One region of the Vibrio sp. M260118 genome, then DNA from elsewhere that is predicted to be linked to it. Evidence: riboswitches for the same ligand, from Rfam matches in the RefSeq annotation. Region 1 holds a riboswitch; each other region holds the start of a gene.
The links. A riboswitch is a leader RNA that binds a small molecule or an ion and turns the genes downstream of it on or off. The one in region 1 is predicted to bind thiamine pyrophosphate.

Region 1 (3,768 bases):
TGGGTACATCCAGTTTCCTGTAGGCATCGCTGATTTAAACTCATCACTCAAAATGAAGTTCATAAACTCGTCCGCGAGCTTTTGATTATTAGACGCCTTCACCTTAGCTGCAACTTCAACTTGCGTGTAGTGACCTTCAGAAAAATCTGCAGCGGCAAATTTATTATCGCTCTCGGCAATCAAATGGTAAGCAGGAGAAGTCGTGTACGATAGAACCAGATCCGATTCCCCCTCAAGGAACATTGAATAAGCTTCAGACCAACCTTTAGTTACCGTAACGGTTTTCTTAGCAAGATCTCGCCAAGCTTGAGTTGCGTCATCACCGTAAACCGACTTCATCCATAACATCAAACCTTGTCCTGGTGTTGAAGTGCGCGGGTCTTGGTAGATCACTTTCAGGTCATTGCGAGATTCCACCAGCTCTTGCAAACTTTTTGGCGGATTAGCTAACTTCTCTTTGTTGTACACGAACGCAAAGTAGCCAAAATCGTAAGGAACAAATGTCTTGTCGGCCCAACCATTTGGTAGAGTTACTTTGCTAGTATCAACGCTATGCTCAGCCAGTAAACCCGTCTTATTCGCTTCCGCCATCAGGTTATTATCAAGACCTAAGATGATGTCCGCCTTGCTGTTATCACCTTCGAGGCGCAGACGGTTAAGGATAGAAACACCATCATCGAGGGCTACAAAGTTAACATCACAGCCGCAATGTGCTTCAAACGCCTTTTCGACGACAGGACCTGGGCCCCAATCAGCGGCAAAAGAGTCATAGGTATAAACGGTTAGGCTGTTTTCTGCGGCAGTTGCTGAGAATGTCGCTAGAGTTGCTAACGCTATAGTGCTAATAGAAATGGTGCTTAGAGTGTTGTTCACTGCTCGCTCTCTCCTTGTTTGAGCGGCACAGGTTTGAGAAGCGGAGTTCAAGTCCAACTCAATTCCTACGCCAGCATTATCTGGTTCAGGTACACGGGTCCCAAGCTTTAGCTCGATCTCAGCCGACACTAACAATAAATTAGGTCAATAGCTCCCCGATGAGTAACGGTCGAATTGTAATATTAATAACTTCTAATATCTATCCCCTAAATAGTTGGAGTTGCAGCTAGGCGACAAGCAAATTCATCCCAATGAACATAGGGGTACTATTTGATTTGGGTGAATTTGAGTAGTCAACAACGCTACAGCTTCAAATATGACGGGGATCGTAACCCCAGCGAGGCACTAAACCTTGCTCAATTCCAAGATGATCAAGAATACGCGCGACCATAAAATCAACAAGATCTTCAATCGACTTGGGTTGATGATAAAAACCCGGCGCTGCAGGCATAATAGTTACCCCCATCTGAGAGAGCTTGTGCATGTTCTCTAGATGCAGAGTAGAAAATGGCGTCTCTCGTACCACAAGCAACAGTTGGCCACGTTCTTTCATCACAACGTCTGCGGCACGCTCAATTAGATTGTCAGACATACCGTGCGCTATCGCAGCGACACTTCCTGCCGAACAAGGACATACTACCATCTGTTTTGGTGCGGCAGATCCTGAAGCGACCGGAGAGAACCAGTCATCTTTGCCACATACGACCAACTTGTCTGGGTCGCAGTTTAAATGCTCAACTAAGGTTTTCTTTGCCAATTGAGGATTAGCAGGCAGTTTGAGGTCATGTTCAGTAGCCAGCACTACGCGCGCAGCAGATGACACTAGCAGATAAACTTGATAGTCAGCTGCAAGTAAGCACTCCAATAGGCGTAAGCCATAGGGAGCACCTGAAGCGCCAGTAAAGGCCAAAGTGATGGCTTTTTGTTGTTTAGTCATAATTAATTACGCTAACTTTGCTAAAAGCTTGTTGTGAATACCTTCAAAACCGCCATTGCTCATCACCAATATTTGGTCGCCCGGATTGGCGCTAGCAACAATTTGCTCGACCAACTCATCCACACTGGCTGAGGTTTGAGCAGGTTGCATGCACTGAGCAGCAATATCTTCAACCGACCAGTCGATGGAATCAGGTTGGTATAAGAAAACCTGATCGGCTTTTTGCAATGAAGCGGCCAGGGTATCTTTGTGCACACCTCGTTTCATGGTTGCGCTACGCGGTTCAAGTACAGCGATAATTTTACTATCGCCGACCTTGTTACGTAGTCCACCTAAGGTTAGTTCAATCGCAGTTGGGTGGTGAGCAAAATCATCGTAAACCGTCACGCCATTCACTTCACCTTTAAGCTCTAAACGGCGTTTAGTGTTAATAAACTTGGCCAAAGATTCACAAGCTAAGTCTGGAGTTACCCCCACGTGACGTGCTGCTGCAATCGCCATCAAGGCGTTATCAACATTGTGATCACCAACCAAGTCCCAATTTACAATACCAACTTGCTCACCTTGAAACAGGACTTTGAACTGCGAACCATCTATGGAGATTTTCTCTGCCTGCCAATCACCCTGCTCACCGCTAAATTGAGTTTCGCTCCAGCAACCTCGTTCAAGCACATCCGCTAATGCTCGGTCTTGTTTTGGCGCGAGAATACAGCCATTACCCGGTACAGTGCGCACAAGATGATGGAACTGGCGCTTTATCGCTTCAAGATCATCAAAAATATCTGCATGATCAAACTCTAGATTGTTCATGACTAAGGTACGCGGGTGGTAATGCACAAACTTAGAACGCTTATCGAAAAAAGCACTGTCATATTCATCGGCTTCGACAATAAAAAACATACTTTCGCCAAGACGAGCTGATACACCAAAATTACCCAGCACACCGCCAACGAGAAAGCCTGGCTTGTAACCACAATCTTCTAGAATCCAAGTTAACATGCTCGACGTTGTCGTTTTTCCATGAGTACCAGAAACGGCTAGAACCCAACGGTCATGCAGTAGAAACTCTTGCAACCACTGAGGGCCTGAAGTGTAACGAAGATTATTGTTCAGTACATATTCAACACATGGATTACCGCGGCTCATTGCATTACCAATCACAACCAAATCCGGAGCAGGGTTTAATTGAGAAGGATCGAAGCCTTCAATAATTTCAATACCTTGAGATTCTAGAAGGGTGCTCATTGGTGGATAGACATTCGCATCGCTTCCGGTGACTTTGTGCCCCAACTGGCGTGCTAATACCGCTGCGCCACCCATAAAAGTGCCACAGATGCCCAAAATATGAATATGCATAGAAATGCCTTGTTCCAAGCGAAAAACAATCACTCATTATGGCGACAATCAATCAAAAAGCGAACAACTTTAGGCAGTGATTGAGCAAGTGGCTAAGCTTTACTCACCATGACAATACGAAGCTATGAAAACTGTTGAAATTTTACTAAAAATTTTGAGATCTGAGACAGTTAGTTCATTACCAATAAAAAGATCTAACTTTTACACTGAAAGTTAGGGCAGTAACTCGAGTTCCGTCAGAGAACACTACTTCCCATCCCCCCTATCAATGAGTGATTATTTTAAAGGATAAACCATGTCTGGAATGCGCACCCTTGGCGAGTTCATTGTTGAAAAGCAAGCGGACTTCCCCCACGCTAGCGGTGATCTATCATCCCTACTCTCTTCTATTCGTCTTGCTGCAAAGATTGTGAACCGAGAAATCAATGCCGCTGGTTTAGGTGACATCACTGGTGCCGTTGGTACCGAGAACGTCCAAGGTGAAGACCAACAAAAGCTTGATCTATACGCCAACGAAAAGTTCAAAGCCGCGCTTGAAGCCCGAGATCAAGTGTGTGGTGTCGCGAGTGAAGAAGAAGATGAGGCCGTAGCGTTCAATAAAG
Region 2 (3,344 bases), on a different contig from region 1:
GTGAGTTTTACCGTTTTTAGGAGGGTGTTATGGCGAACTCCAATGAAGTTATAGATACAGCGATCCCTTTTGGTGCAGAGTTCCAAGGTACCAATCTGTTTTCACCGCTACTATTTGACTCTGGTAGATTGCAAATCAGTGATGAAAATCGAGTTCGCGTTCGCTTCGCCCCGAAAAGCGTTGTTGCTGACCCGGACACTCTAGGGTCACTAACGATAAATGAATCTGGACGCTGGGAATACTCGGTCTATCACATTAAAACGCAATTTCTTGCGTTAGGTGAAAGAAAGGTCGAACTGTTTTCATTGACCTCGACCAAGGGTGAATCATTGATTATGACTCTTGTACTAATTGGCTCATCAGGCGGCGCGTTGATTGATGATCTTGGGACTAAGGTGTGCTTTGTTTAGCGACTCGCCTCAACTCATCGCAACTGGGTCATCACCTCGCGTTTGATTGTTTCTAAACGCTTCGGTAACTGACGGTGTCGTTTGGTGAGAAAATAGAGGGTCTCGACGACTTCATTACTTGGTTCAAAGATAGAGACACGCTGTTTGTCAGGGAATGAGTCAAGAGCACTTTTTGGCAGAACAGTGAAACCTAAACCATTGGCGACAGGCATCAAGATCTGATTCAACTGATTGATGTATCCGCTGACGGGAATGTCATCAATGTTCATTTTTTCCAGTTCAGACTCCCCACACTGAGCAAAATAGATAGAAAGATAGGTCACCGCATCTGGGTGCTGGATCAATCCTATCTCTTTGAGATCATCTTTTGTAAGTGTTTTCGTTGCGCGCTTTTTGGGTAACATCAAGCATAATGGCTCATTGCCTAGCACTTGTGAATCAAATCGAGAGTCAGAAGGTACTTGGGTTACTATGCCGATGTCAGTCTGCCCCGAGAGAACATCCGCGACGATCTTATGATGTGGCGCGGCTTCAAGTCGAGGAATCAGTTGTTGATGTTTACATTGTAAATTAAGCAAATGAGGGTACAGAAGCAGGGCGAGTGACCCAGAGCATGATAGAGAGACGCTGCCTGAATATGGGTCTTCCATATTGAGTGAGTTCAGTAACTCCGACTCTTGACGCTCAGCCTGAAGCGCATATTGATAGACTCTCTTTCCGGCCTCTGTAACTTCAAAGCTTTTGTTATGTCGTTCAATGAGTGGGTATCCACACGCTTGTTCTAGCTTTTTGATGTGCTGACTGACTCCTGGCTGAGTCATATAGAGCTTTTCGGCAGTTTTGGTGAAATGGCCTGTATCCATCAATGTCGCGAAGGTCTTGAGCCACGTTGGGTTAATCATCTCATCTTCTCATAACAAAATATTATCCAGATTAGTTTATGAGATAAAAATAAATTTTGATAACTAAAGTTTGTTTGTGAAGTGCAATCGGGAAATTAGTCGCTAATCTTGAACTTGGTAACAAATAAGTAATGCATTTATTAGATTTTTATTGTTATTATCGCGGCAATAGTCGGGGAGCCTAACCCATTTGGAAAGGGCTGAGATCGCGAAGCGAGACCCGTTGAACCTGATTCAGTTAGCACTGACGTAGGGAACTATACGCAGCCAGTTTGCAAACTCGGTGATTGGCTGTACTCGCATTCGATGAATTAGTCTCATTTCTTGAGTTCCTTTTCGTGGTCGAGAGTTCCTTTACGTCTTGTAGTAGGAGCATTTATGCCACATTCACAAGACACTACCCCAATTGTACTCACCATTGCTGGCTCTGACAGCGGTGGCGGTGCCGGTATTCAAGCCGACATCAAAGCTATGTCAGCGACAGGCAGCTATGCTTGCTCAGTGATCACCGCCATTACTTCACAAAATACCCAAGGCGTATCTGCTATCCACCCAATTCCCCTTGAGCATATTAAAAGTCAGCTCGATGCAGTGTTTAGCGATCTCAATGTAGTTGCAGTCAAAGTTGGCATGTTGGCCGATGCTGAGATCATCAAAGTTGTTGCAGCAAAGATTCGTCAGTATCAACCTAAACACTTAGTGGTTGACCCTGTTATGGTCGCAACCAGCGGCGACCTACTTTTAGAGCAATCAGCGATTTCAACCCTTAAACAAGAGCTACTACCGCTCGCTGATCTTATTACCCCAAACCTCCCTGAAGGTGCTGCCCTGATCGGTGTTGAAGTGCCGCAAGATGAAGAGCAAATGGGCGCAATGATTGAGTCACTTCGAGCGCTTGGTGCTAAGGCGGTACTGCTTAAAGGTGGTCATCTTGAACAAGGTGAAAACAGTAATGATCTTTTCATTGAGTTAAGTAGCAGTGAACTTATCGCCGCTAAACGGGTGGCGACAAAAAATACTCATGGAACGGGCTGTACGCTCTCATCGGCGATTGCTTCTTATCTCGCGCAAGGTTATAACTTGCACAAAGCGGTGCATCTTGGAAAACAATACATCTCGCAAGCCATTGCTCATGCTGATCAGTTAGAAGTGGGCCAAGGGCACGGTCCGGTGCATCACTTTTTCTGTGGGCACACCAATGTCCGTTAAGGCGACCAAGTGCGATGGAAACCGCTTTCTGGCAGCAAGGGTTAGCGATTAATCATTGAGGTTATTAGGGTATATAAATAAGTGCGAGTGGCAAAATCACTCGTACTTATAATGGCATCAATTTTACCGTTTCAAGTGGGGATTGAGGTGTGAAATTTCATTAAATTGACATTGTATTGATAAATTCTCCACACCTACTCAACTAATATTCAGCCTCTGTTTCTTGTTGTAGTGAATTCATATCGTGAAAAACTTCATCCGCGAAAAAGGCGAAGGTATCGTGTTGCTTATCGCTTTCTTGTTTGTGATCGCGCTCATGTCGATGTTGGTTGGTTATATTGATTTGCTCTCAGAGGTTACAGATATTACCGGACGGAGTTTCGCCCTATTAACAGCGTCAGCTGGCTCAAAAGGCTTTCTCATCACCCTTTCGATACTTGTTTTAGTTATGTGGAAAATAGTAGGTACTAACTCACACCTTGTGTCGAAGCTAGCACAACTGAGTATCATTTTAGTGATTGGTTTTGCTGCAAAAGTCGGGTTAAAACATATGACTGAGAGCCCGCGTCCTTATACTGAAATACTGTCACATCAATTGCTAATCCCTCAGCCGGCACATTTTTATAATCTTGATGCTACGCAGAAAGCGGAGGTGATTAGTGAGATTTCGCAAAAAGTCTCGTCATGGCGCACTAAGCACTGGCAAGGAGAGAAAGATTACTCATTTCCGTCTGGGCATACTATTTTTGCCGCGATCTGCTTAGCCTTTTTTGGCAGTTTATTTTGGCAAACGAAACATGTTGGCTTGGTCGTTGTGCTAGGA
Region 3 (3,344 bases), on a different contig from region 1:
CGGTTTCCCAGTTTAAAGTCGCTAAGGTCGATAAGCATGGTCTGAGTTTCCCAACTCTGATAGTACGATAACTTCCCCTATTGGTGTGGAACGAGTTGATATATGAGCGTTGCCGTTGATGTAGACCCTGTGAAAACGTCCCTTAAGTGCTTTCAGCATAAGATTGGTTCGGCAACGAGGAGTAAGGAGAGTGTGTTTGCGTGCACCAGATGAAGGTGTGTTTCCTTTTCTGTTACGAGTCTTTGAGTTGAGCTATTATGTGCTAATCACTACTCTTCTCCTCAATCCATCAGGGATATTTGACCTAGGTAAACTCAACAAGTTGATTTTTCTCTTTGAATAGCAAATTAAAGTGACTCCTGTAACTTTTTTAATTCAAAACTTTGTTTGATATAAGAGTCATGAATTTTTGTCGATTATTTGTCACTGGACGTTACAATAAGAGCCAGAAATTTATCTAGGGGGAGTTATGGGTCAACTTTCTATTCTCGGTTTTATCGCAATTGGCGGTGCTTTTGGTGCATGCTCTCGCTATCTTGTTTCTGAGCTTTGTGTTGCGCTACTTGGACGCGGATTTCCATATGGTACGCTGACCGTTAACGTGGTTGGTTCCTTCATTATGGGTTTGCTTATTGCGGCTTTTGAAAATGAGATGTTAGCTACCGAGCCGTGGCGTCAAATAATCGGGTTAGGTTTTCTTGGTGCATTGACCACCTTTTCTACATTCTCAATGGATAACGTACTTCTAATGCAGCAGGGAGCGTTTTTTAAAATGGGCGTGAATGTGTTGTTGAATGTCTTTTTGAGCATTTCTGCTGCTTGGATAGGGTTTCAAATACTCATTAAGAGCTAATGTTGGTGAAAATTTAGCTAATTATTGTTTATCACGGCTTGGTTTACCCAAGCCGTTTTTATATACTGCAATCACTTGTCGGAGTGCCATATGGCTGAGACCGTTTATTCGGGATCCGTTGAACCTGATCAGATTAATATCTGCGAAGGGAACAAGAGAAGATATCTATGCCAGTGTTCAATCTGGTTTATCTATCAAGTAATCGAATGTTGTCGTAATCCGTTAGTAGAAACTAATTAGGTACAATTCGATTCCTCTTGTCGCATCTTTCCGTCAAGCATTTTTATCCCGTTACTTTTTATCTAAGAATAACAAAGCAAGGAAAAATGCTATGTCGAGTCGCAAGCAAGCGAGACTGGAAGCAAAACAGTTCATTGATACACTCTCGGTACAACCGTACCCGAATTCAAGAAAAGTCTACGTAAAGGGCTCACGTCCCGATATTCGCGTGCCAATGCGTGAAATATCACTCGCTGATAGTCTCATCGGAGGCACAAAAGAAGCGCCTATTTTTGAGCCTAATGAGCCAGTACGCGTATACGATACCTCGGGTGTATACACAGATCCAGAACACACCATAGACCTCCACAACGGCTTACCTAAGCTGAGAGAAGGGTGGATTGAAGAGCGCGCTGATACTGAACTACTTGATGAAGTAAGCTCGGTGTATACCAAACAGCGCTTAGAAGATGAAACGCTAGACGATCTTCGTTACGGCAATCTACCGCGTATTAGGCGTGCTAGAAGTGGGCAGTGTGTGACTCAACTGCACTATGCTCGCAAAGGCATTATTACTCCAGAAATGGAATACATCGCCCTACGTGAAAATATGGGTCGTGCCAAGTACCGAGATGAAGTGCTGAATCAACAGCATCCGGGGCAAAGCTTCGGAGCGAATCTTCCAAAAGATATTACCGCCGAGTTTGTGCGTAAAGAAGTCGCTGAAGGCCGCGCGATTATCCCTTCTAATATCAATCACCCAGAATCCGAACCAATGATCATTGGCCGCAACTTTTTGGTCAAAGTGAACGCCAACATCGGTAACTCATCGGTTACTTCTTCGATTGAAGAAGAAGTAGAGAAGTTAGTATGGGCAACGCGCTGGGGTGGAGATACCGTTATGGATCTCTCTACTGGGCGTAATATTCATGAAACTCGCGAGTGGATTCTGCGTAACAGTCCGGTTCCGATCGGTACCGTACCTATGTACCAAGCGCTTGAGAAAGTGAATGGTGTTGCAGAAAACCTTAACTGGGAAGTGATGCGCGATACTCTGATCGAGCAAGCAGAGCAGGGCGTTGACTACTTCACTATCCATGCCGGTTTACTACTTCGTTATGTGCCAATGACTGCAAAACGCGTTACTGGCATCGTCTCTCGTGGTGGTTCTATCATTGCGAAATGGTGTTTAGCGCATCACCAAGAAAGCTTCTTATATACCCACTTCCGAGAGATCTGTGAAATCTGTGCTAAGTATGATGTGGCTCTTTCTCTGGGTGATGGTCTGCGTCCTGGTTCGGTTGCCGATGCTAACGACGAAGCGCAATTTGCAGAGCTTCGTACTCTTGGCGAATTGACCAAGGTTGCGTGGGAATACGACGTACAGGTGATTATCGAAGGTCCTGGTCATGTTCCAATGCATATGATCAAAGAGAACATGGAAGAGCAGTTAGAGCACTGTCATGAGGCTCCTTTCTATACCCTTGGTCCATTGACGACAGACGTCGCTCCCGGTTACGACCATATTACTTCAGGCATCGGCGCTGCCATGATTGGTTGGTATGGTTGTGCAATGCTTTGCTACGTAACGCCTAAAGAGCATCTTGGTTTACCAAACAAAGAAGACGTGAAAGTAGGCATGATCACTTACAAGCTTGCTGCGCACGCCGCTGATTTGGCGAAGGGACACCCTGGTGCACAAGTTCGTGATAATGCGCTTTCTAAAGCTCGCTTCGAGTTCCGTTGGGAAGACCAATTTAACTTGTCGCTCGACCCAGATACTGCTCGCGCTTTCCATGATGAAACCTTGCCTCAAGAGTCCGGCAAAGTTGCTCACTTCTGTTCGATGTGTGGACCAAAGTTCTGCTCGATGAAGATCTCGCAAGAGGTGCGAGAGTACGCGAAAGACACTGAGCAAGTTGCTGCGGACCAAGCTATCTCGATTAAAATGCTAGATGATCCTCTTGAAGGGATGCGTCAGAAATCGCAAGAATTTAGAGAGTCAGGTTCCGAGCTATACCACCCAGCAGCACATGCCGAGGTAAGTGACTAATGAGCAAAGTCCTTATTCCGTCATCATTGATTGAACTGACTGGTTTAGTTCAGCAATGTTTGTTGTTGGCGAAAGAACAGGGTTTTAGCATCGAAGACATTGGGTTGGGTGTGAGCCCAACTCAATCTATTCAGCTTGTTCGCGACCAACAGACCACACGCATAACGACAGATCTTATTGATGGTTATGATTCTGAGCATGAGAGTTCATTTGTGCTCT

Region 2: linked by a shared signal. The riboswitch ahead of thiD (bifunctional hydroxymethylpyrimidine kinase/phosphomethylpyrimidine kinase) and the one ahead of thiB (thiamine ABC transporter substrate binding subunit) in region 1 are both predicted to bind thiamine pyrophosphate.
Region 3: linked by a shared signal. The riboswitch ahead of thiC (phosphomethylpyrimidine synthase ThiC) and the one ahead of thiB (thiamine ABC transporter substrate binding subunit) in region 1 are both predicted to bind thiamine pyrophosphate.

What each region holds. Positions count from the first base shown of each region.
Region 1 covers NZ_JATABG010000252.1:4-3,771, forward strand. The annotation lists partial or broken gene thiB (thiamine ABC transporter substrate binding subunit) at 1-873, opposite strand, end outside; TPP riboswitch at 919-1,041, opposite strand; gene QTO00_RS14180 (flavin prenyltransferase UbiX) at 1,184-1,810, opposite strand; gene mpl (UDP-N-acetylmuramate:L-alanyl-gamma-D-glutamyl-meso-diaminopimelate ligase) at 1,817-3,166, opposite strand; gene fbp (class 1 fructose-bisphosphatase) at 3,462-3,768, shown strand, end outside.
Region 2 covers NZ_JATABG010000352.1:267-3,610, forward strand. The annotation lists gene QTO00_RS16550 (VCBS domain-containing protein) at 30-410, shown strand; gene QTO00_RS16555 (LysR family transcriptional regulator) at 425-1,312, opposite strand; TPP riboswitch at 1,476-1,585, shown strand; gene thiD (bifunctional hydroxymethylpyrimidine kinase/phosphomethylpyrimidine kinase) at 1,691-2,521, shown strand; partial or broken gene QTO00_RS16565 (phosphatase PAP2 family protein) at 2,766-3,344, shown strand, end outside.
Region 3 covers NZ_JATABG010000255.1:127-3,470, forward strand. The annotation lists gene crcB (fluoride efflux transporter CrcB) at 470-853, shown strand; TPP riboswitch at 923-1,021, shown strand; gene thiC (phosphomethylpyrimidine synthase ThiC) at 1,185-3,125, shown strand; gene QTO00_RS14260 (thiamine phosphate synthase) at 3,125-3,344, shown strand, end outside.